DNA from 2 places in the Streptomyces sp. NPDC059201 genome. Region 2 is predicted to be linked to the other one. Evidence: riboswitches for the same ligand, from Rfam matches in the RefSeq annotation. Region 2 holds a riboswitch; the other holds the start of a gene.
The links. A riboswitch is a leader RNA that binds a small molecule or an ion and turns the genes downstream of it on or off. The one in region 2 is predicted to bind S-adenosylmethionine.
Positions count from the first base shown of each region.

Region 1 (10,989 bases), on a different contig from region 2:
AAAGAGCACGCAAAGTCTTCCGGTCGCATCGCGTGCGCCGGGCAGTGACCTTTCCTGTTCCACGACGCGCGCCGGCCGTTGACTGGTCGCACGTCGACCACAGGAGCAAGTGATGGACAGTTCACTTCCTCACCGCATGCCAGGGGTGAGCGGACAGGAGCAGGACGGCGCGGGGCTGGAGTACGGCGTTCCGAGTCGGGAGCTGCGTGAGCGGGGGGCCGAGGGGTGGCAGCGGTTCCTCGACCGTTTCTTCGGCGAGCACGTCGACGAGGAGGTCGAGACGTGACCCGGGCCGACCACGGCGGGTACGTGGGGCACGAGTGGCTCGGGTGCCGGGTGCGGGACATCGCTTCCGGGAGCGAGGGGGAGCTCATGGCGGTCACCCAGGAGGTGCACGACGGCGGTCGGGTGGTCGGTGTCGCGCACATCCGTCCCCCGTCCGGCGTGGAGTGGTCGACCGCCGTCGCCAATGTGAGGCCGTGCGCCGGACCTTCCACCCTCGTGGAGGAGCGGGCGCGCCCGAGTGGGACCGCGCGGCTCGCGTCCGTACCCCGTGCGGTGATCATGCAGCCGACGACGCAGTGCCTGCCGATGGACTGCGCCTACTGCTACCTGCCCTTCCGGAAGGAGAAGCGGGTGATGGCGGTGGACGTCGCGAGGGCCGTGGCCGATTCGGTCAACGCGTGGGCGGCCGACGACCCGGCCTTCGAGGTCGTCTGGCGCGGAGGCGAGCCCCTGGCCACCGGACGGGAGCACCTGGCGGCGCTCATGGCCCCCTTCACAGGGGTGAAGCACTCCGTGCAGACGAACGCGGTCCTCGTCGACGACGCCTGGTGCGCGTTCCTGTCGGAGCACGGTGTCGCCGTGGGAGTCAGCATCGACGGGCCCGCGGACATGAACACCCGTCGGGTGACCCTGGCGGGGCGGCCCGGATTCCGTCCGGCGATGCGCGGCATCGACCGTCTGCGCCGTCACGGGATCCCCTTCTCCGCCATCGCGGTCGTGTCCGATCCCGACCCGGCCGACGCCGCCCGGTTCTACGAGTTCTTCGCCGGGCTCGGAGTGACCACCCTCGGCGTGAACGTCGAAGAGGAGGAGGGCGCCAACCTCTCCGTACGCGAGACCGATGCCGGGCGCGCGGCCGAGTTCTGGGCCGCGCTCGCCGATGCCTGGCGGGCCGACCCGGTCGTACGGCTGCGGGAGGTCCAGCGCGTGGCGGACTTCGCCGGCGCGGTCCTCCAGGGCCGGGGGACCGCCACGCTTCCGGCAGCCGCCCCGTGGGATCCCCTGCCCACCGTCGCCCACGACGGCGGCGTGGTCATGCTCTCCCCCGAGCTGGCCGGGTTCACCGACGACCGGTTCGGCGACTTCACCACCGGCAACGTCCTCGACGTCGGCCTCGGGGTTCTCGTCGCCGACGCGGAGGAACGCACCCCCTGGATCACCGAGTTCTGGGACGGCGTGGACGCGTGCCGCGCCACGTGCCCCTCCTTCGCCTTCTGCGGAGGAGGCCACCCCGCCAACCGGTACTTCGAGCACCAGGGACGGATGGACGGGACCAGGACCCGGTACTGCACCACCGCCAAGATCGCCCTTCTGGAAGGAGTAACGCGCCATGTCCGCGCACATTCCCACTGACGCCACCGCCCTTGTGATGGACTCGCCCCAGGGTTTCCGGTCCCTCGTGGAGCTCGCGGGAACGCGGCCCCTCGCGGCCTTCGACAACCGCCCCACCTGGGACAACCCCACTCCGGCGTTCGACAACCGCCCCACCTGGGACAACTGGAACAACAGGTCCTAGCCCACACCGACACCACGAAGGAACGGAGCACCGCCATGGCCACGCGCGTCTTCGGGCACGTCACCGTGACCACCCCGGACCTGGACGAGCCCGGTCTCTATCTCTCGAACGTCGACAGCCTCGACAACGCGCGTGGCATCGTGCAGGACTTTGCGTTCGGGGAGGTGGAGCTGCGCTCGCTCGATCTGGCGGACACCCGGCTCGTCACCGGCCGCATCACCGGCGTCCGCTCCCGGCGCGTCGCGTTCGAGGCGCTGAACCTGCACGGGGTGGAGCTGAGCGGCAGCGACCTCGGCTCGGCGCGGTGGAGCGGGGGCAGACTCACCCGCGTCGTGTTCCGCGACTGCAAGCTGATGGGCGCCGCGCTGGACGGGCTGGTGCTCGACGACGTGCTGTTCGAGGGCTGCAAGTTCGACTACGCGAGCTTCGACAGGGTCCGTGCCACCGGGCCGTTGGCCTTCGCGGGCTGCGCCTTCACCGAGGCCGTGTTCAGCGACTGCGACCTGTCCGACGCGGTGTTCTCGGACTGCGCCCTCAGGCTCACGGAGTTCGGCACCGGCCGCTACCGGGACATGGACCTGCGCGGCAACGACCTGTCGGCGCTCCGAGGCGTCGCCCACCTGAGCAGGATCCGCATCGACCACGCCCAGCAGGCCGACCTCGCCCACGCCCTGGTCGGCGAACTCGGCATCTCCCTCGGTGACGACTGACCCCGGGAGGACTCCCGTGCCCCTGCACCTCGCCTTCGACGACCTGGACGCCCTGCGCGCACGCACCGAAGTCGCGGCGGTCCGCGTGAGCGCGGACGCGGCGGAGTACGAGGACGGGGCCGTGGTTCCGTCCGGTCCCTGGCAGCCGCTGACCGAGGAGGCCGGGCGGGGGCTGACCGCTGCCGCCGGGGCGCCGTCCAGCACCGTCGTGGAGATCGTGCGGCCCCCGGCTCCGGTCGGCCCGGTCCTCGGCGACCTGGCGAAGCCGTTGGGCGACGCGCGTGCCGAGTACCTGGGGCAAGCCCTGGCCGGACCCGGGATGCGCACCACCACCGGCCATCACAGGGGCGGCCGCCTGATCGGCCTCCACCTCGACAACTGGGACAAGCTCCCCTACGACCGGAAGGCGTCGGGCCGGCGACGGCTCGCGCTCAACCTCGGCCCCGGCGACCGGTACATCGTCCTCGGGACCGTCGACGCGCAGGCCGTGTGCCGTGCCGTGCACCCCGACTCCTACCGGCGGCGGCATCCGCACACCGACGACTACCGCGTGTACGTCGCCTCCGGCCGTCCCGTCCGATGCGTCAGGATCCGGCTGGCCCCCGGAGAGGGGTACATCGCCCCCACCGAGTACCTCCTCCACGACGGCTCGACCGAGGGGCGGCGTGAGCCGTCCGCCATGGCCTTCTGGCTCGGGCACTGGGATCGACAGGTGCTGCCGTCACTCGTCTGACACCGCGCGGAGCCGCCCTACTTGAGCAGCAGGTCCACCACGCCCGTCAGGTCTTCTTCCGGGGAGCCTTGGGTGAGGCGGCGGTGCATGAGGGTGAAGTAGGGGGCGATCAGTTCGGGGCTTACGCCTTGCTGGGTGGCGGTGGCCAGGAAGGTGGGGGTGCCGGCGGTTTGCATGCCGAGGTTGCTGACGACGTCGGTGGTGTAGTCGCCGGTCTTCAGTTGGGCTGCCGTCTGGGTGATGGACGGGGTGGCCATGGCGGTGATCCATTCGGCGAGGAGGGGGGCGAAGGCGACCGGGTCGATGTCCTCGTTGCGGATCAGGGCGAAGGCGTGGGCGGTGCCGGCGAACATGCCGTACATGGCGCTGAGCAGGGCCACGTCGTGGAGGGCCGCGTGGCCCGGGTCCGTACCGACGAAGCGGGTGCCGGCCGGGACGGCGAGGGTGTCGCGGTGGAGGTCGAACAGGTCGGTCGAGCCGCTGTAGAAGACGTAGCCGCCGGCCTCGGGGACGCCGATCATCGGCGGGACGGCCATGATGCCGCCGTCCAGGTAGCGGGCGCCGCGGGCGGTGGCCCAGGCGGCGCGGTCGCGGGCCTGGGCGGGGGTCGTGGTGGTGAGGTTGACGAGGTCCTTGCCGGTCAGGTCGGTGGCGTCGAGGGCCACGCCGACGGAGGCGTCGTCGAGGAGGCAGACGATCACCAGGCCGTTCGCGGCGACGGCGTCGGCGGCGCTCGCCGCGACCGACGCGCCCTCGGCGGCCAGCGCCTCCGCGCGGGCGGCCGTGCGGTTCCAGACGGTGACGGGGTGCCCGGCGGCGAGCCAGGTGCGGGCGAGGGCGGTGCCCATGGCGCCGAGGCCGAGGAGGGTGACGGGGGTCTTCCGCGAGGTCGTCGTGTTCATGGGACCAGCCTGCGACCCGGCCGTTGAGCGCTCAAGTACCCACTTCGGAGTGGGTGGTTACCCTGGGGTGAGCGAGCAGGTCAGGAGGGTGGCACATGGCGACGCTGAACCGGCCGGGGGACGAGGACGGGCACGTCTGCGGCATCGACACCGCGATGGAGGTCATCGGCGGCAAGTGGAAGGTGCTCATCCTGTGGGCGCTCCACGAGGGCCCGGAGCGGCGGTTCGGCGAGCTGCGCCGGATGGTGCCGGGCATCACCGAGAAGGTCCTCGCCTCGCACCTGCGGGAGATGGAGGCGGACGGGATCGTCCGCCGCGTCTCGTACGACGAGGTGCCCCCGCGCGTCGAGTACGGCCTCACCAAGGACGGGATCCGGCTCAACGACGCCCTGGAACCGCTCGCGGCCTGGGGCCGGGAGCGGGGCCCGGAGGGAGTCTCCTAGTCCTTCGGGTTGCGTAGGGCGTCCAGCTGGTCGAGGAACCAGCGCTGCGGGGGGAGGGCGGTGGCCGCCTCGGCGAGCCGGCGGGTGCGGGCGGCCCGTTCGTCGTCCGGCATGGTCAGGGCCTCGTGCAGGGCCTCGGCGGTGCCGGAGACGTCGTAGGGGTCGACGGTGAGGGCGTCGTCCCGCAGCTCGCGGTGGGCGCCCGCGCCGGTCGACAGGACCAGGGCGCAGCCCGCGTCGGAGACCACGGGTATCTCCTTCGCCACCAGGTTCATGCCGTCCCGGACCGGGTTGACCAGCGCCACGTCGGCGAGGCGGTAGGCGGCGAGGGAGCGGGTGAAGTCGTCCTCGACCGAGACCAGGACCGGCTGCCAGCCTGTCGTGCCGAACTCCGCGTTGATCTCCTCGGCCAGCGCGACGACGTCGGCCGTGTACGACCGGTAGGACTCCAGGTCCTGCCGGGACGGGTAGGCGGAGGCCAGGTGGACGACCCTTTCGCGCCACTCGGGGTGGACGGTCAGCAGCTCCCGGTAGGCGAGCAGGCCGCGCAGGATGTTCTTCGACAGCTCGGTGCGGTCGACGCGGACGATGGTCTTCCGTCCGCCGACCTCCTCGCGGAGCCGGGCCAGCCGGTCGTCCACCTGGGGCCGGTGGGCGAGGGCCCGCAGGTCGTCGCCGTCGACGCCGAGCGCGTACACCTGGACGCGGGTGCGGCCCTTCCCCGTGGCGTACCGGCGCCACTCCACGCCGTACCACGGGTCGCCGCTCGGCCAGACGCCCTGGGCCGTGCCGGTGGGGTCGTCGCGCCGGGAGCAGCAGCCGATGAAGTTCCCGGCCCATCCCCAGGTGTGGAAACCGAGCTCGTCGGCGCCGAGCATGCCCCACAGCAGCTCCTCGACGATGTCGTCCGGCACCATCCGCAGGTACTCGGAGGAGACCCACGGGGTGTGCGTGAAGTGCCCGATCCTGAGGTCGGGGCGCAGCTCGCGGAGCATCCCGGGGACCAGCGCCAGGTGGTAGTCCTGCACCAGGACCGCCGCGCCCTCGGCGGCCTCGGCGGCCAGGGTCTCGGCGAAGGCGCGGTTGTAGGCGCGGTAGGAGGCCCAGCGGCGGCGGAAGGCCGCATCGAAGACGGGCTCGCGGGGGATGTCGTACAGGTGGTGGTGGAGGAACCACAGCACCGAGTTCGCGATGCCGTTGTACGCGTCGGCGTACACCTCCGGGTCGATGTCGAGCATCCGCACCCCGGGCTCGGCGACCCCGCGCCGGACGGCCTCCCGGTCGCCGTCGCCGAGCGCCGCGCACACCCACAGGCTGTCCTGCGAGTCCACGGCGCTCAGGCCGGAGACGAGGCCGCCGCCGCCCCTGCGGGAGGAGAGCGTGCCGTCGTCACCGAGCGTGTACGAGACGGGCCCTCGGTTGGATGCCACGAGTACGGAAGCCATGTGGCGAACCTAGCCCGTCCCGTAAACGCTCAAACGTACGTATACGGTCAGCGGTCGGCCGGATACGGGCGGCCGACCGTGCCGCTAGCGGGTCCGCCGGCCGCGCATCGCCGCCTTCGCGACCAGGCCCGTCGCCGCGAGGACCAGCGCGAGCGCGCCGAGCAGCCACAGGCGCTCTCCGTCGCTGCCGGTCTCGGCCATCGAGCCGCCGTCGCCGCCGCTGCCCCCGCTCCCGCTGGAGTTCCCGCCGCCGCCGGCGTTGCCGCCGTGGCCGGGGCCGGGGGCCGGGGCGGCCGTGGAGGCGGTCGGCGCGGGGGTCGTGGTGGTGGTCACGGACGGCGAGGGGGTCGGGTCCGTGGGCTCGGGGGTCGGGTCCACGGAGGGGGACGCGGTGGGGGCGGTGGTGGAGGGGCTCGGGGTCGGCGTCGGGCTGGACGGGGACGGGCTCGGGGCCGGGGTCTCCAGCTCCGGGGTCACCGCGCACGCCGGGTCCTCGCTGCCCTCGCCGCAGTTGGAGCGCGGGGAGGTCACCTCGACGGCGTTGCGGAGCTTCCCGTCGCCGGTGGCCGGGTCCTTCACCTTCACCGAGTACGTCACCGTGGCCGTCTTCCCGGCCGGGATGTCACCGGTCCAGCCGATCCGCGGCTTCTTGTACGTCACCTCGCCGAGGTCCGCCTTGGCGTCGCCCGCGTAGTCGGCGTCGTCGAGGGTGTCGGTCAGGTCGTCGGCGAAGGAGGCGTTCGGGTAGTCGAGCCCGCTGATGTTCTTCGCGGTGATCGTGTACGTGAGGGTGTCGCCCGGCTCCACCGTGCGCGGGGTCGCCGTCTTGGTGACCTCCAGGTCCGGCACCGGCACCGAGAAGGCGAGCCCGGAGGGCACGTAGGTGTCGCCGTTGGTGGAGAAGGTCAGGTCGGCGGAGGTCGCGCCCGCCGGGATCGCGCCCTCGGGGACGTCGAACTCCTTCGCGTCGATGGACAGGTTGTTGGTGAGGTCGGGGGAGACCGCGCCGTCGTCCTCGCTGATGAAGAAGTTGTTGGTGTTGCCCGTGTGGGCCTCGGTGACGTTCTTCCCGTCCACCAGGAACTTGTCGCCGGGCGTGTTCCAGTCGCCCTCGTACGCCGTGACGCTCGCCCGCGCCTTCCCCGGGGAGCGGTGGAAGCCGTCGACCGTGACCGTCGTCGCCGGGGAGGTCGAGCGCTGGAGGACGTGCCCGCCGTAGACGTGGACGCTGCGCCGCTCGGGCGCCTTGACCGGGTCGGGGCCCGGGAAGCGGTGGACGACGGTCAGGGACCAGCCGCCGACGCAGCCCTTGCCGTTCGGCGCCCACACCCCGCTCACCCCGATCGCCACCGGCGCGTCCTGCCCCGCCACGCCCGCGAAGGCGGCGGTCACGTCCGACTCGCCCGTGTAGTAGTGCGGCCCGCTGGTGTCGGCCGGGTCGACGACCAGGCTGTCGATCGAGACCGGCGCGGCGGCCTTCCCCCCGACCGAGAGCAGCGGCGCCGTGGTCGCCGGGTCGCCGGGGGAGGGCTCCACGTCGGCGCCGGAGATGTCGCAGCGCTTCAGTTGCGCCCCGCTGGGGCCCCGGTAGGTGCCGTCGTTGCCGCCCCAGTAGAGCCGGGCGTAGGCCACCTCGGCGCCCTTCGGGATCCGGACCCGGCCGGTGCTGGAGCCGTGGGTGTCGCCGGTGCCGGCGGTGTCCAGGCGCCGCATGACGAAGGTGTTGTTGTTGTCGCGGCCCTCGCCCTTCGTGGCGGTGGCGCAGCGGGCGGCCAGGTCGGCGGGGGCCGTCGGGCAGCCCATGACGGTGTTGCCGATCGTGGCGAAGTCGCCGTACAGGGACTCCTGGTACCGCTGCCCGAAGGGTTCGACGACGTCGGCGGCGGCCGGTCCGGCCCCCGTCAGCGAGAGCGTGCCCGCGGCGAGCAGCGCCGCCGCGAGCACGCGGGAGGGGTGAGATCGTACGAAGCGCATAAAAGGGCAATGTAGGCAAAGCCCATCATCTACGGACGTTACGCCACGCAGCCGTGCGCGTACTCCGTGCGAGCGTTACGCCACGCGGCGGTGCGCCGCCCCGTCGCGGGAGTCGCGCCACGCGGCCGTGCGCCCGCCCCCGTCGCGGGAGTCGCGCCACGCGGCGGTCTCGTACCCGTGCGGGCGGCCTTACGCCACGCGGCCGTGCGCCTCCCCCGCGCGGGAGTCTCGCCGCGTGTCCCCCCGTCGCCGGCCGTCACGCCACGCGGCGCTGCGCGTACTCCGTGATCTCGGCCATCGGGGGGCGTTCCTCCGTGTCCACCGCGTACGTGCGCGGCTCGAAGCCCTCCTCGCCGCGCTCGAACTGGGTCAGGCGGGGGCGTACGAGATGGCCGCGGGAGAGCCGCAGCTGCGCCGTCCGGTAGATCGCCGCGGCCATCCGGCCCAGCGCCTGCCCGTCCTGGTGCCGGTGTTTGCGGACCCCCACGTCCACCTGCGCCAGCGCGTCCAGGCCCACCGTGTGCAGCGCGTCGACGAGGAGGCCCAGCTCCACTCCGTAACCGACCGGGAACGGCAGCCGTTCGAGCAGCGAGCGGCGCGCCGCGTACTCCCCGCCCAGCGGCTGGACGAATCCGGCCAGTCGCGGCCAGTGCAGATTGAGCAGCGGGCGCGCCACCAGCTCCGTCACGCGACCGCCCTGACCTGGGGTGTCACCGAAGGGGCGGTCGTACATGGCCTTCACGAAGTCCACGTCCGGGTCGGTGAGCAGAGGGCCCACGATGCCCGTCACGAAGTCCGCGGAGAAGTCCTTCAGGTCCGCGTCCACGAAGCAGACCACATCCCCGCTCGTCACCATGAGTGACCGCCACAGGACCTCGCCCTTCCCCGGGACCGCCGGGATCCGGGGGAGTATCTCGTCGCGCGCGACCACGCGCGCGCCGGCCGCCGCCGCGACCTCGGCGGTGCGGTCGGTCGACCCCGAGTCGATCACCACCAGCTCGTCCACGAGCGGCACCGTCTCGGTCATCAGCTCGCGCCGGATCACGCTGACGATGTCCCCGACGGTCGCCTCCTCGTTCAGCGCGGGCAGCACCACGCTGACCGTCGTCCCCCGCTTGGCGGCGAGCACCCGCTCCAGGGGCCGGTCGGACACGGACCAGGACCGCCGGGACAGCCAGCGCTCCACTTCTTCCAGCAACGTGATCTCCATCTCGCGGATCGGACGACCGTCTCCACCTTCGAAGCCTTCGGTTACAGTCTTGAACAACGCGGATGCCCGATGCATGTCGGGGTGCCGCCCGCGTCTCACAATCGAATACCGCTCATCCAGAGGGGCAGAGGGATACGGCCCGTTGAAGCCCCGGCAACCCTCCAGTCGGTTCTCGTACTCCAGCGAGGCCACCGGCTAGGGAAGGTGCCAAATCCGTCTCATGGCGAAAAATTCGTCATGGGAAAGATGAGGAGAAAGGGCCTCGCCTCCATGGCTGTAAACACCGTCGCACCCGCAACCGCCGCTGCCGACACCCCCGCCCCCACCGTCGATCTCGGCCCCGCGTCCGGCCTTTCCTGTCGCGAATGCGGCCAGGTCTTCGCCCTCGGCCCGATCTTCGCCTGCGAGCTCTGCTTCGGCCCCCTCGAAGTGGCCTACGACCTCCCGGTCGGCGACCCCGAGGCGCTGCGCAAGCAGATCGAGGCCGGCCCCGCGAACATCTGGCGGTACGCGCCCCTGCTGCCCGTCCCCGCCGACGTCGCCGAGAAGCCGAACCTGAACCCCGGCTGGACCGCGCTCGTCAAGGCCGACAACCTCGCCCGCGAGATCGGCGTCGCGCCCGGCAAGCTCTTCGTCAAGGACGACTCCGGCAACCCGACCCACTCCTTCAAGGACCGGGTCGTCGCCCAGGCCATCGAGGCCGCCCGCGCCTTCGGCTTCACCACCCTCTCCTGCTCCTCCACCGGCAACCTGGCCGGCGCCGTCGGCGCCGCCGCCGCCCGCGCCGGCTTCCGCTCCTGCGTGTTCATCCCGCACGACCTGGAGCAGGGCAAGGTCGTCATGGCCGGTGTCTACGGCGGTGACCTCGTCGCCATCGAGGGCAACTACGACGACGTCAACCGCTTCTGCTCGGAGCTCATCGGCGACCCGCTCGGCGAGGGCTGGGGCTTCGTCAACGTCAACCTGCGCCCGTACTACGGCGAGGGCTCCAAGACGCTCGCGTACGAGATCTGCGAGCAGCTCGGCTGGGTCATCCCCGACCAGCTCGTCATCCCGATCGCCTCCGGCTCCCAGCTCACGAAGATCGACAAGGGTCTCCAGGAGCTCATCAAGCTCGGCCTGGTCGAGGACAAGCCCTACAAGATCTTCGGCGCCCAGGCCGAGGGCTGCTCCCCGGTCTCCGCCGCCTTCAAGGCCGGCCACGACGTCGTCCGCCCGCAGAAGCCGAACACGATCGCCAAGTCCCTCGCGATCGGCAACCCGGCCGACGGCCCGTACGTCCTCGACATCGCCCGCCGCACCGGCGGCGCGGTGGAGGACGTGAACGACGAGCAGGTCGTCGACGCGATCAAGCTGCTCGCCCGGACCGAGGGCATCTTCGCCGAGACCGCGGGCGGCGTGACCGTCGGCGTGACGCGCAAGCTCGTCGAGGCCGGTCTCATCGACCCGGAGCTCACCACCGTCGTCCTCAACACCGGCGACGGGCTCAAGACCCTGGACGCCGTGGCCGACAGTTCTCAGGCGACCGCCACCATCCGCCCGAGCCTGGACGCGTTCCGCGACGCGGGCCTGGCCCACTGAACCCGAGAGGCACGAAGACAGTCATGGCCGTGAACGTCCGCATCCCCACCATCCTCCGCACCTACACCGGCGGGCAGGCCGAGGTCGCCGCCGAGGGCGGCACCCTCGCCGAGGTCATCGCCGACCTGGAGAAGAACCACACCGGCATCGCCGCCCGCGTCCTGGACGACCAGGGCAAGCTGCGCCGCTT
Region 1 is NZ_JBHZBB010000004.1:672,279-683,267, reverse strand. Features, by position in the region: gene ACFXMG_RS17570 (hypothetical protein) at 113-286, shown strand; gene amcB (cyclophane-forming radical SAM peptide maturase AmcB) at 283-1,638, shown strand; gene amcA (multiple cyclophane-containing RiPP AmcA) at 1,616-1,801, shown strand; gene ACFXMG_RS17555 (pentapeptide repeat-containing protein) at 1,837-2,511, shown strand; gene ACFXMG_RS17550 (hypothetical protein) at 2,528-3,244, shown strand; gene ACFXMG_RS17545 (NAD(P)-dependent oxidoreductase) at 3,262-4,146, opposite strand; gene ACFXMG_RS17540 (winged helix-turn-helix transcriptional regulator) at 4,242-4,589, shown strand; gene ACFXMG_RS17535 (trehalose-6-phosphate synthase) at 4,586-6,034, opposite strand; gene ACFXMG_RS17530 (hypothetical protein) at 6,119-8,008, opposite strand; gene ACFXMG_RS17525 (glucosyl-3-phosphoglycerate synthase) at 8,265-9,206, opposite strand; SAM riboswitch class I at 9,328-9,471, shown strand; gene thrC (threonine synthase) at 9,489-10,799, shown strand; gene ACFXMG_RS17515 (MoaD/ThiS family protein) at 10,823-10,989, shown strand, end outside.
Region 1: linked by a shared signal. The riboswitch ahead of thrC (threonine synthase) and the one ahead of ACFXMG_RS08950 (aminotransferase class V-fold PLP-dependent enzyme) in region 2 are both predicted to bind S-adenosylmethionine.

Region 2 (10,989 bases):
GTCACCGCCACCGACGCGGCCGGCCGCCACCTGGCGGGCGAGCTGACCGCGGACGGGCGTACGTGGCGCTCCACGGGCTCCCTGGCCGCCGGGACCCGCTACACCGTCAGAGTGGCCACGGAGGACGCGGACGGGGCCCCAGGCGCCCGTACGTACACCTTCGAGACGGCTCCGGCCAAAAGGGCGCTGACCGTCACCTTCGGGCCGGAGGCGGGCACCTACGGCGTCGGGCAGCCGATCACGGCGGAGCTCACCCTGCCCGTCAAGGACCGGGCCGCGCGCGCCGTCGTCGAACGGGCTCTCAAGGTCCGCTCCACGCCCGCCGTCGAGGGCTCCTGGTACTGGGTCGACGACAAGAAGCTGCACTTCCGGCCCAAGGAGTACTGGCCGGCCGGCACGCTCGTCTCCGTCACCGCCAGGCTCGACGGCCTCCGGGTCGGCGACAAGCTCTACGGCGGCGCGTCCAAGCCGCTCCAGCTGAAGATCGGCGACCGGATCGAGGCCCTCGCCGACGCCGGCTCGCACCAGATGACGGTGCGGCGCAACGGAGAAGTGATCAACACCATTCCGGTGACCACCGGGAAACCGGGCTTCTCCACCCGTAACGGGATCAAAGTGGTGCTCGGCAAGGAGTACTACGTCCGGATGCGCGGCACCAGCATCGGCATCGCCGAGGGCAGCTCGGAGTCGTACGACCTGCCGGTGTACTACGCCACCCGGGTCACCTGGAGCGGCGAGTACGTGCACGCCGCCCCCTGGTCCGTCGGCTCCCAGGGCGTCGCCAACGTCAGCCACGGCTGCGTGGGCATGTCCACCGGCAACGCGGCCTGGTTCTACGAGACCGTCCGCCCCGGCGACATCGTCAAGACCGTCAACAGCTACGGCGAGATGATGGACCCCTTCGGCAACGGCTTCGGCGACTGGAACCTCTCCTGGGACAAGTGGCGCCGAGGCAGTGCCCTGGTGGCCGAGAAGGGCGACCCCTCGGCCACCGAGGTCACCAAGGCCCGCCTCAGGCCGTCTCTTTAGAGGCTCGACTCACTCGCCGGGCAGGTGCCTCAGGCGCCGATCGCGAGGCGGGTGCGGAGGAGGGTGGCGAGGGACGCCGCGAAGTCGACCGGTTCCACCGGAAGGGTGAGCGCGGCGTCCGCGCGGCTCCAGGTGGCCAGCCAGGCGTCCTGCGGACGGCCGATGAGCAGCAGCACCGGAGGGCACCGGAAGACCTCGTCCTTGATCTGCCGGCAGACCCCCATGCCGCCCGCCGGGACGGCCTCGCCGTCCAGCACGCAGACGTCGATCCCGCCCTCGTCCAGCCGCTTCAGCAGGGCAGGGAGCGTCGCGCACTCCACGAACTCCACGGGGGGCACATCGGCCGCGGGCCGCCGCCCGGCGGCGAGCCGGACCTGCTCCCGGGTGTTCGCGTCGTCGCTGTAGACCAGGACCGTGGCACTCGACTGCATCGTTCCTCCGTCCGGAAGGCGGGCCGGTCGTCCTCGACCGGTGCGCGGGAGCCTACTCCGGTCCACACCCCGTCAACACCCGTTCAACACCTGTTCGAAGGGTGCCGGGAGGGCCTCCGGATGGGCCGTTCGGGCTGGACACACCCCTCTGACACTCCGAACGGCACCCCCCGGAGTGAGGGCGGGATAAGCGACCGACATAATGTCGGTCGTGGCGACAGTAACGACAGTAGATACCGGGCACGCGCACCCGTCGGTCAATCGACCGAACCTCACCAGCGTCGGAACCATCATCTGGCTGAGTTCCGAGCTGATGTTCTTCGCGGCCCTCTTCGCGATGTACTTCACCCTGCGATCGGTGACCGGTCCCGAGTTCTGGACGGAAAAGGCAGACGCCTTGAACTTCCCGTTCTCGGCGACCAACACCACGATCCTGGTGCTCTCCTCCCTCACCTGCCAGCTCGGCGTCTTCGCCGCCGAGCGCGGTGACGTGAAGAAGCTCAGGACGTGGTTCATCATCACGTTCGTGATGGGTGCGATCTTCGTCGGCGGCCAGGTCCTGGAGTACACCGAGCTGGTCAAGCACGAGGGCCTCTCGCTCTCGTCCGACCCGTACGGCACGGTGTTCTACCTGACCACCGGCTTCCACGGCCTGCACGTGACAGGCGGTCTCATCGCCTTCCTGCTGGTCCTCGGCCGGACGTACGCCGCCAAGAGGTTCACTCACGAGCAGGCAACCGCCGCCATCGTCGTGTCCTACTACTGGCACTTCGTCGATGTCGTCTGGATCGGCCTCTTCGCCACGATCTACATGATCAAGTAGTCGGTCACCGCCCGTCGCGGCGGACCGACATCCAGCAAGCATCGACGCAGAAGATCCTGACACCGGGGTAATCCGTGAAAAAGCTCTCCGCACGACGACGCCATCCGCTGGCGGCGGTCGTCGTCCTACTTCTCGCGCTGGCGGCCACGGGGGGGCTGTACGCCGCGTTCGCGCCCGCGGGCACGGCGAAGGCCGATGAAACCGCCCAGTCCCTCGCCATCGAGGAGGGCAAGAAGCTCTACTCCGTCGGCTGCGCCAGCTGCCACGGAACCGGCGGTCAGGGCACCACTGACGGCCCGTCCCTCGTCGGCGTGGGCTCCGCCTCCGTGGACTTCCAGGTCGGCACCGGCCGTATGCCGGCCCAGCAGCCGGGCGCCCAGGTCCCGAAGAAGAAGGTCATCTACTCGCAGGCTGAGATCGATCAGCTCGCGGCGTACGTCGCCTCTCTCGGTGCCGGCCCGATCACGCCGAAGGAAGGCCAGTACGACCCCGCCGGCGCCAACTCGGCCCGCGGTGGCGAGCTGTTCCGCAACAACTGCGCGCAGTGCCACAACTTCACCGGTGAGGGCGGCGCGCTGACGCACGGCAAGTACGCCCCGAACCTCGAAGGCGTGAGCCCGAAGCACCTCTACGAGGCCATGCAGACCGGCCCGCAGAACATGCCCTCGTTCCCGGACACCACCATGCCGGAGCAGCAGAAGAGGGACATCATCGCGTACGTCCAGGCCGTCAACAGCGACAAGACCGACAACCCGGGCGGCCTCTCGCTCGGTGGACTCGGCCCCGTCTCCGAGGGTCTGTTCGCCTGGATCTTCGGTCTGGGTGGACTCATCGCAGTTGCCATCTGGGTCGCGGCCCACACCGCTAAGGCCAAGAAGTCATGAGTACCCAAGAGATTCCAGAAGAGAACCTGCCGGCAGGGCAGGACACCGCGCACGGCGCGGTGAAGGTCGCGGACAACCCGTTCGCCGACCCGGGCCTCCCGCCCCACAAGCCGCGCATCCAGGACATCGACGAGCGGGCCGCCCGTCGGTCCGAGCGCGCGGTCGCCTTCATGTTCGTGCTGTCGATGCTGGCCACCGTCGCCTTCATCGCCTCGTACGTGATCTTCCCGGTCGACAAGATCGTGTACATCTGGCCGTTCGGCCGGGTGTCCGCGCTCAACTTCGCGCTCGGCTGGTCCCTCGGCCTCGCCCTCTTCTTCATCGGCGCGGGCGCGGTCCACTGGGCCCGCACCCTGATGTCCGACGTGGAGATCGCGGACGAGCGTCACCCGATGGCCGCGACGCCGGAGGTCAAGGCGAAGGTCATGGCGGACTTCGCGGCCGGTGCCGCCGAGTCCGGCTTCGGCCGCCGCAAGCTCATCCGCAACACGCTCTTCGGCGCGCTGGCCCTGGTGCCGCTCTCCGGCGTCGTGCTGCTGCGTGACATGGGCCCGCTGCCCGAGCGCAAGCTCCGGACCACCCTGTGGGCCAAGGGCAAGCTGCTCATCAACATGAACACGCACGAGCCGCTGCGTCCCGAGGACGTCGCCGTCGGTTCGCTGACCTTCGCGATGCCCGAGGGCCTCTCGGAGCACGACCACCACTTCCAGACCGAGATCGCCAAGGCCGCCCTGATGATCGTCCGGATCCAGCCGGAGGACATCAAGGACAAGCGCGAGCTGGAGTGGTCGCACGAGGGCATCGTCGCCTTCTCGAAGATCTGCACCCACGTCGGCTGCCCGATCTCGCTGTACGAGCAGCAGACGCACCACGTGCTCTGCCCGTGCCACCAGTCCACCTTCGACCTGTCCGACGGCGCCCGAGTCATCTTCGGCCCGGCCGGTCACGCCCTCCCGCAGCTGCGGATCGGCGTGAACGACGAGGGCTTCCTCGAAGCGCACGGCGACTTCGACGAGCCCGTCGGTCCCGCATTCTGGGAGCGCGGATGAGCACTGTGACCAACACGCAGAAGAAGGCGCCCGCCGGTGAGCGGGTCGCCGACTGGGCCGACGGACGCCTGGGGATCTACACGCTGGCCAAGGCCAACATGCGGAAGATCTTCCCGGACCACTGGTCCTTCATGCTGGGCGAGATCTGCCTCTACAGCTTCCTCATCATCATCCTGACGGGCGTCTATCTGACGATGTTCTTCCACCCGTCGATGAACGAGGTGGAGTACGCCGGTCCGTACGTCCCGCTCCAGGGACAGCTGATGTCCGAGGCGTTCAACTCGACCATGCACATCTCGTTCGAGGTGCGCGGTGGTCTGCTGATCCGGCAGATCCACCACTGGGCGGCGCTGATCTTCCTCGCCGGCATGTTCGTGCACATGATGCGCGTCTTCTTCACGGGCGCGTTCCGCAAGCCGCGTGAGATCAACTGGCTGTTCGGCTTCCTGCTGTTCTTCCTGGGCATGTTCACCGGCTTCACCGGCTACTCGCTCCCGGACGACCTGCTCTCCGGCACCGGTGTCCGCTTCATGCAGGGCGCGATCCTGTCGGTGCCGATCGTCGGCACCTACCTGTCGATGTTCCTCTTCGGCGGCGAGTTCCCCGGCGGCGACTTCGTGGCCCGGTTCTACTCGGCGCACGTGCTGCTGCTCCCCGGCATCATGCTGGGCCTGGTGGTCGCTCACCTGATCCTGGTGTTCGTCCACAAGCACACGCACTTCGAGGGCCCCGGCCGGACGAACAAGAACGTCGTCGGCATGCCGCTGCTCCCGGTGTACATGGCGAAGGCCGGAGGCTTCTTCTTCCTGGTCTTCGGCGTCATCGCCGTGATCGGCGCGATCGCCTCGATCAACCCGATCTGGGCCATCGGCCCGTACCGCCCCGACATGGTGTCCACCGGCGCCCAGCCCGACTGGTACATGGGCTTCGCCGAGGGTCTGATCCGTGTCATGCCGGGCTGGGAGATCAACCTGTGGGGCCACACGCTGGTCCTCGGCGTGATGATCCCGCTGGCGATCTTCCCGGCGGTCCTGGCGGCCATCGCGGTCTACCCCTTCATCGAGTCCTGGATCACGGGCGACAAGCGCGAGCACCACATCGCGCAGCGCCCGCGCAACGCTCCGACGCGCACCGCCTTCGGTGTCGCCTGGATCACCGCGTACATGATCATGCTCGTCGGTGGTGGAAACGACCTCTGGGCCACCCACTTCCACCTGTCGATCAACTCGATCACCTGGTTCGTGCGGATCTTCTTCTTCGTCGGCCCGGTCATCGCGTTCATCGTCACCAAGCGGATCTGCCTCGGCCTCCAGCGCCGGGACAAGGACAAGGTGCTGCACGGGCGGGAGTCCGGCATCATCAAGCGCCTGCCGCACGGTGAGTTCGTCGAGGTCCACGAGCCGCTCAGCCAGGGCGAGCTGTACAAGCTCACCGCGCACGAGCAGTACGAGCCCGCGGCGCTGCCGCCGGCCGTCGACGAGAACGGCGTGGAGCGGAAGATCGGCGCGATGGAGAAGCTCCGGATCAAGCTCAACAAGGGCTACTTCGGCGACGACAACCAGGTCGCCAAGCCCACCCTGGAGGAGTACAAGGAGATCCAGAGCGGCCACGGCCACCACTGAGACCCTCCTGACCTCCTGATGTAGGTCGCCACGGCGAGAGCCCCGTCCATTCGATGGACGGGGCTCTTTGCCGTACCGGCGGCTCGATAGGCTGGACCCCGTATCCGACGCGCGATCATCAGGAGCTGCCATGAGCGCTGTGACCCCCGCTGGAGGACCGACCACGGCGGGCCGCTCCTGGCCCGCCCTTCTGAACGGCCTCCTGGAAGGGAGGAATCTCTCCGCCGACGACACCGCCTGGGCGATGGACCTGATCATGAGCGGCGAGGCGACCGACGCCCAGATCGCCGGCTTCATGGTGGCGCTCCGGGCCAAGGGCGAGACCGTCGAGGAGATCAGCGGGCTCGTCCGGACCATGTACGCGCACGCCAACACGATCGAGGTGCCGGGCCCGGCCGTCGACATCGTCGGCACCGGCGGCGACGGCGCCAAGACCGTCAACATCTCCACGATGGCCTCGATCGTCGTGGCCGGCACCGGCACCAAGGTCGTCAAGCACGGCAACCGGGCCGCCTCCTCCGCCTCCGGCTCCTCCGACGTCCTGGAGAAGCTCGGCATCAACCTCGGCCTCACCCCCCAGCGGGTGGCCGAGGTCGCCGAGGAGGCCGGCATCACCATCTGCTTCGCGGTGAAGTTCCACCCCTCGCTGCGGCACGTGGCCGCGGCCCGCGGCCAGCTCGGCATCCGCACCACCTTCAACGTGCTGGGCCCGCTCACCAACCCCGCCCGGGTGAAGGCCCAGGCGGTCGGTGTCGCCGACCCGCGGATGGCGCCGATCGTCGCCGGCGTCTTCGCCGAGCGCGGCAACTCGGCGCTGGTCTTCCGCGGCGACGACGGCCTGGACGAGCTGACCATCACCGGCACCTCCCGGGTGTGGGTGGTCCGCGACGGCTCCGTCCGCGAGGAGGTCTTCGACCCGAAGGACGTGGGCCTCGCCTACGCGCCCCTGGAGGCGCTGCGCGGCGCCGACGCCTCGTACAACGCCGACGTCGCCCGCCGGCTCCTCGCCGGGGAGACGGGGCCGGTACGGGACGCGGTGCTGCTCAACGCGGCGGCGGCGCTCACCGCGCTGGAGCCCGGCGAGGGGACCCTCGCGGAGCAGCTGCGGGCCGGGATGGCGCGGGCCGCCGAGTCGATCGACTCCGGCTCCGCCCGCGCGGCCCTGGACCGCTGGATCTCCGCCAGCAACGCCTGATTCCCGCCGCGCGGACCGCGCGGCCCCGTTCCGGAATGCGGACGGGGTTGCGCGGACCGCGAGCGGTGGCATACGTTCGGCGACAGGTCATGAGTGACAGCCCTCAAGCCCCGGCTGGCTGTCCGGCAACCCTCCGTCCGTGGCGGGGTGCCCCGGGTGAAGACCAGGCCGTGGACAGCAAGGTCCTCGGCAAGCGCGGACCCCTGCGCCATCCCTGGGGTCCTGGTCCTCTTGGGAGCGGTCTCGTGAGCAAGCGAATGCGATAGGGCCTCCGGCCCCTTCTCCACCCCTCCGTGCGGCCCCGTTCTTGCCGCGCGTCGAGGCAACACCCGTACGTGGCACGCCTGTTCGCGCTGCCCTGCGGGCCCTTCACGCCACTCGCCTGTCCCGCCGGGAGATACCGCCATGTCCGCACGCCCGAACGCCGCCGCCCTCAACTCCTCCGCCGCCTCCGCCGTCGCCTCCGAAGAGTCCGCCGACGCCTGCTGCACCGGCCCGCTGCCCGTCCTCGGGCGTGACGTCACCGTCCCGCTCGTCACCGGCGGCGAGGTGAGCTACGCGGCCCTCGACTACGCGGCCAGCGCCCCCGCCCTCCAGCGCGTCTGGGACGACGTCGCCGCCTACGCCCCGTACTACGGCAGCGTCCACCGCGGCGCCGGCTACCTCTCCCAGCTCTCCACCGACCTCTTCGAGCAGAGCCGCGTCACCGTCGCCGAGTTCCTCGACTGCCGCGAGGGCGACCAGGTCGTCTTCACCCGCTCCACCACCGACTCGCTCAACCTGCTCGCCCAGGTGGTCCCCGCCGACTGCCAGGTCTTCGTCTTCGAGACCGAGCACCACGCCTCGCTGCTGCCGTGGCGCGACGCCCAGGTCACCTACCTCAACGCGCCGCGCACCCCCGCCCAGGCCGTCGAGACCCTGGAGCGCGCCCTCGCCGACCGCGACCCCTACGGCCCGGCCCTGGTCTGCGTCACCGGCGCCTCCAACGTGACCGGCGAGCTGTGGCCGGTGCGCGAACTCGCCGCCGCCGCCCACGCGCACGGCGCCCGGATCGTCCTCGACGCCGCGCAGCTCGCCCCCCACCACCCGGTCTCCGTGCGCGACCTGGACGTGGACTGGGTCGCCTTCTCCGGGCACAAGCTGTACGCGCCCTTCGGCTCCGGCGTCCTCGCGGGCCGCGCCGACTGGCTCCAGGCGGCCGAGCCCTACCTGGCCGGCGGCGGCGCCTCCCGTACCGTCGCCCGCCGCGCCGACGGTGGCGTGGACGTCGAGTGGCACACCACCGCGGCCCGCCACGAGGCCGGTTCCCCGAACGTCATCGGCGTCTACTCCATCGCCTCCGCCTGCAAGGCGCTGACCGAGGCCGGCTTCGACACCCTCGTCGCCCGCGAGCAGCGGCTCATCGACACCGTCCGCGCCGGGCTCGCCGAGGTCCCCGAGGTCCGCGTCCTCTCCCTCTTCGGCGACGACGCCCCGCGCGTCGGCGTCATCTCCTTCGTCGTCGACGGCTGGAACAGCTCGCACTTCGCCGCCGCCCTCTCCGCCGAGTACGGCATCGGCGTCCGCGACGGCCTCTTCTGCGCCCACCCGCTCGTCCGCACCCTCCTCGGCTCCGACGCCCAGGACCCGGGCGAGTGCGGCGCGCCCGAGCCTGCGGCCCCCGGCGAGCGGTCCCTCAACGCCATCCGAGTGAGCTTCGGCGCCGGTACGCCGGACGAGCACGTCGAGCGGTTCGTCGGCGCCGTGAAGGAGCTCGTCCGCGACGGCGCCCAGTGGAAGTACCGCACCGAGGACGGCCGCTGCGTGCCCGACCGCGGCTGAGAGCCCGGCCTCAGGCCGCGAGCCGGGTGCCCAACAGGACCATCCGCAGGGCCCGTTCGGCCGCGTCCGCGAGGAACTCGGCGCCCCGGTCGAGGGCTTCGGGCAGCGCCACCGGTGCGGGCAGGATCGAGCCGTAGGCGTCGACCCCGACCGCCCGCACCTCGTGGGCGCCCTGCCCGAGCGTCCCGGCCAGGGCGAGCACCGGCACCCCGTGGGCCTTGGCCCGGCGCGCCACCTCCGCCGGGACCTTGCCCCGCACGGTCTGCCCGTCCAGGGCGCCCTCCGCGGTGATCACCAGATCGGCGCGGGCCAGCCGGGCGTCCAGGTCCACATGGTCGAGCAGCACCTCGAAGCGGGGGAGCAGCCGGGCCTCGAGCGCCGCCAGCCCGGCGCCGAGCCCGCCCGAGGCGCCCGACCCCGGAGCCGTACCGATCGCGGGCGGCGCGCCCAGGTCCCGTACGAGCAGAGCGGCCCAGCGGTCCAGGGCCGCCGCCAGCTCCTCGACCCGCTCCGGGCGCGCGCCCTTCTGCGGGCCGAAGACCCGGGCGACGCCCCGCTCGCCGCAGAGCACGTTGTACGGATTGCAGGCCACGAGCAGCTCGGCCGCCGCCAGGCGGGGGTCGAGACCGGCCGGGTCGATCCGGTCCAGCCGCGTCAACGCGGCACCCCCCAGGGGGAGTTCGACTCCCTCGGCGTCCAGGAGCCGGGCGCCGAGGGCCTGGAGCGCACCCGCTCCGCCGTCCGAGGTGCCGGAGTCGCCGCAGCCGACGAGGATGCGGCGGGCTCCGGCGTCGAGCGCGGCCCGGATCAGTTCGCCCACGCCGTACGTGGTGGTGGCGCCCGGGTCGCGCCGGCCGGCCGGCACCAGGGAGAGGCCCGCCACGGCCGCCATCTCGACCACCGCGGAGGAGCGGTCGAGCAGCGCGAAGTGGGTCCTCACCGGGAGGCCGAGGGGGCCGGCCGCGACCCGGGGCAGCAGCCTGCCCCCGGTCGCGGCGGCCAGCGCCTGCGCGGTGCCCTCCCCGCCGTCGACCAGCGGGATCAGGTCGACGACGGCGTCCGGGCGGACCCGGCGCAGCCCCTCGGCGATGGCCTCTGCGGCCTCGGGCGCGGACAGGGACTCCTTGAAACCGCTGGGGGCGACGGCGATGTGAAGGCTCACGGCTGGGACTCCAGGAGGACGGGCACGCCGAGCAGCGGCCAGACGGCGAGGGCGAAGAGCAGCACCAGGGCGGCGCTGAGAGGTGCGAGCACGGCGGAGAGCCGCAGCAGGTCGCGCGGGGTGAAGGTGGGCACGCCGTCCGGTGGTTCGGCGAAGAGCGCGACCGGTTTCGCGGAGGCGGGCAGCGTCTGGCAGAACCCGGCGGCGGCCGTGGAGGCGAGCGCGGCGGCCACCGGGTTGATCCCGGCGCCGGCCGCCGCGGCCACCACCAGCGGCACGAGGACCGAGGAGCGGGCGGAGCGGGACTGGAGCACCAGATGGGCGGCGGTGCTCACGGCGACGACGACGGCGAGGAAGGCCCACGGGGGCACCCCGCCCGGCAGCCCGCCGACCAGCCATCCGGCCGCGCCGGACTCGACCAGGGCCACGCCCATCGCGGTCGTCGCCGCCATGAAGAGCAGCATCGGCCAGGGCACCGACGTCAGCCCGTCCTTCATCCGGACGGTGCCGAGGGCGGGGGAGGAGGCCACCACCGCGCCGATCAGCGCGACCACCGCGGGCGAGACCCCGTGCAGCGGCTCGGCGCACCAGAGCGCCACCACCGTGCAGAGCAGCAGCAGGCAGCGCTGCTCGGGCGGGGAGAGGGGGCCCGACACCGGGGTGGGGGAGTGCTCCTGGATCGCGGCCGGGGTGATCCGGACGGGTCCCGTCCGGTCCTCGCGGCGGGTGGTGGTGAGCAGGACCGCCTCCGCCGCCAGATGGGAGGAGACCACCGCGAGCGGCAGGCCGAGGACCAGCCAGCGCGCGAAGCCGATGCCCTCGCCCGTCTGCTCCAGGAGCACCCCGACCGTGATGAGGTGGGCGCCCGCGCCGATCAGGGTGGCGACCGCCGACAGCAGGATCACGGTGGGGAAGAGCAGGGCCAGCATCACCACGAGCCGGCGCCGTCCGGCGAGCGCGTGGGCGAGGGCGA
Region 2 is NZ_JBHZBB010000002.1:683,109-694,097, forward strand. Features, by position in the region: gene ACFXMG_RS08915 (Ig-like domain-containing protein) at 1-1,029, shown strand, start outside; gene ACFXMG_RS08920 (hypothetical protein) at 1,059-1,460, opposite strand; gene ACFXMG_RS08925 (heme-copper oxidase subunit III) at 1,663-2,283, shown strand; gene ACFXMG_RS08930 (c-type cytochrome) at 2,358-3,167, shown strand; gene ACFXMG_RS08935 (Rieske 2Fe-2S domain-containing protein) at 3,164-4,216, shown strand; gene ACFXMG_RS08940 (cytochrome bc complex cytochrome b subunit) at 4,213-5,838, shown strand; gene trpD (anthranilate phosphoribosyltransferase) at 5,969-7,033, shown strand; SAM riboswitch class IV at 7,119-7,235, shown strand; gene ACFXMG_RS08950 (aminotransferase class V-fold PLP-dependent enzyme) at 7,439-8,854, shown strand; gene ACFXMG_RS08955 (glycerate kinase) at 8,865-10,016, opposite strand; gene ACFXMG_RS08960 (SLC13 family permease) at 10,013-10,989, opposite strand, start outside.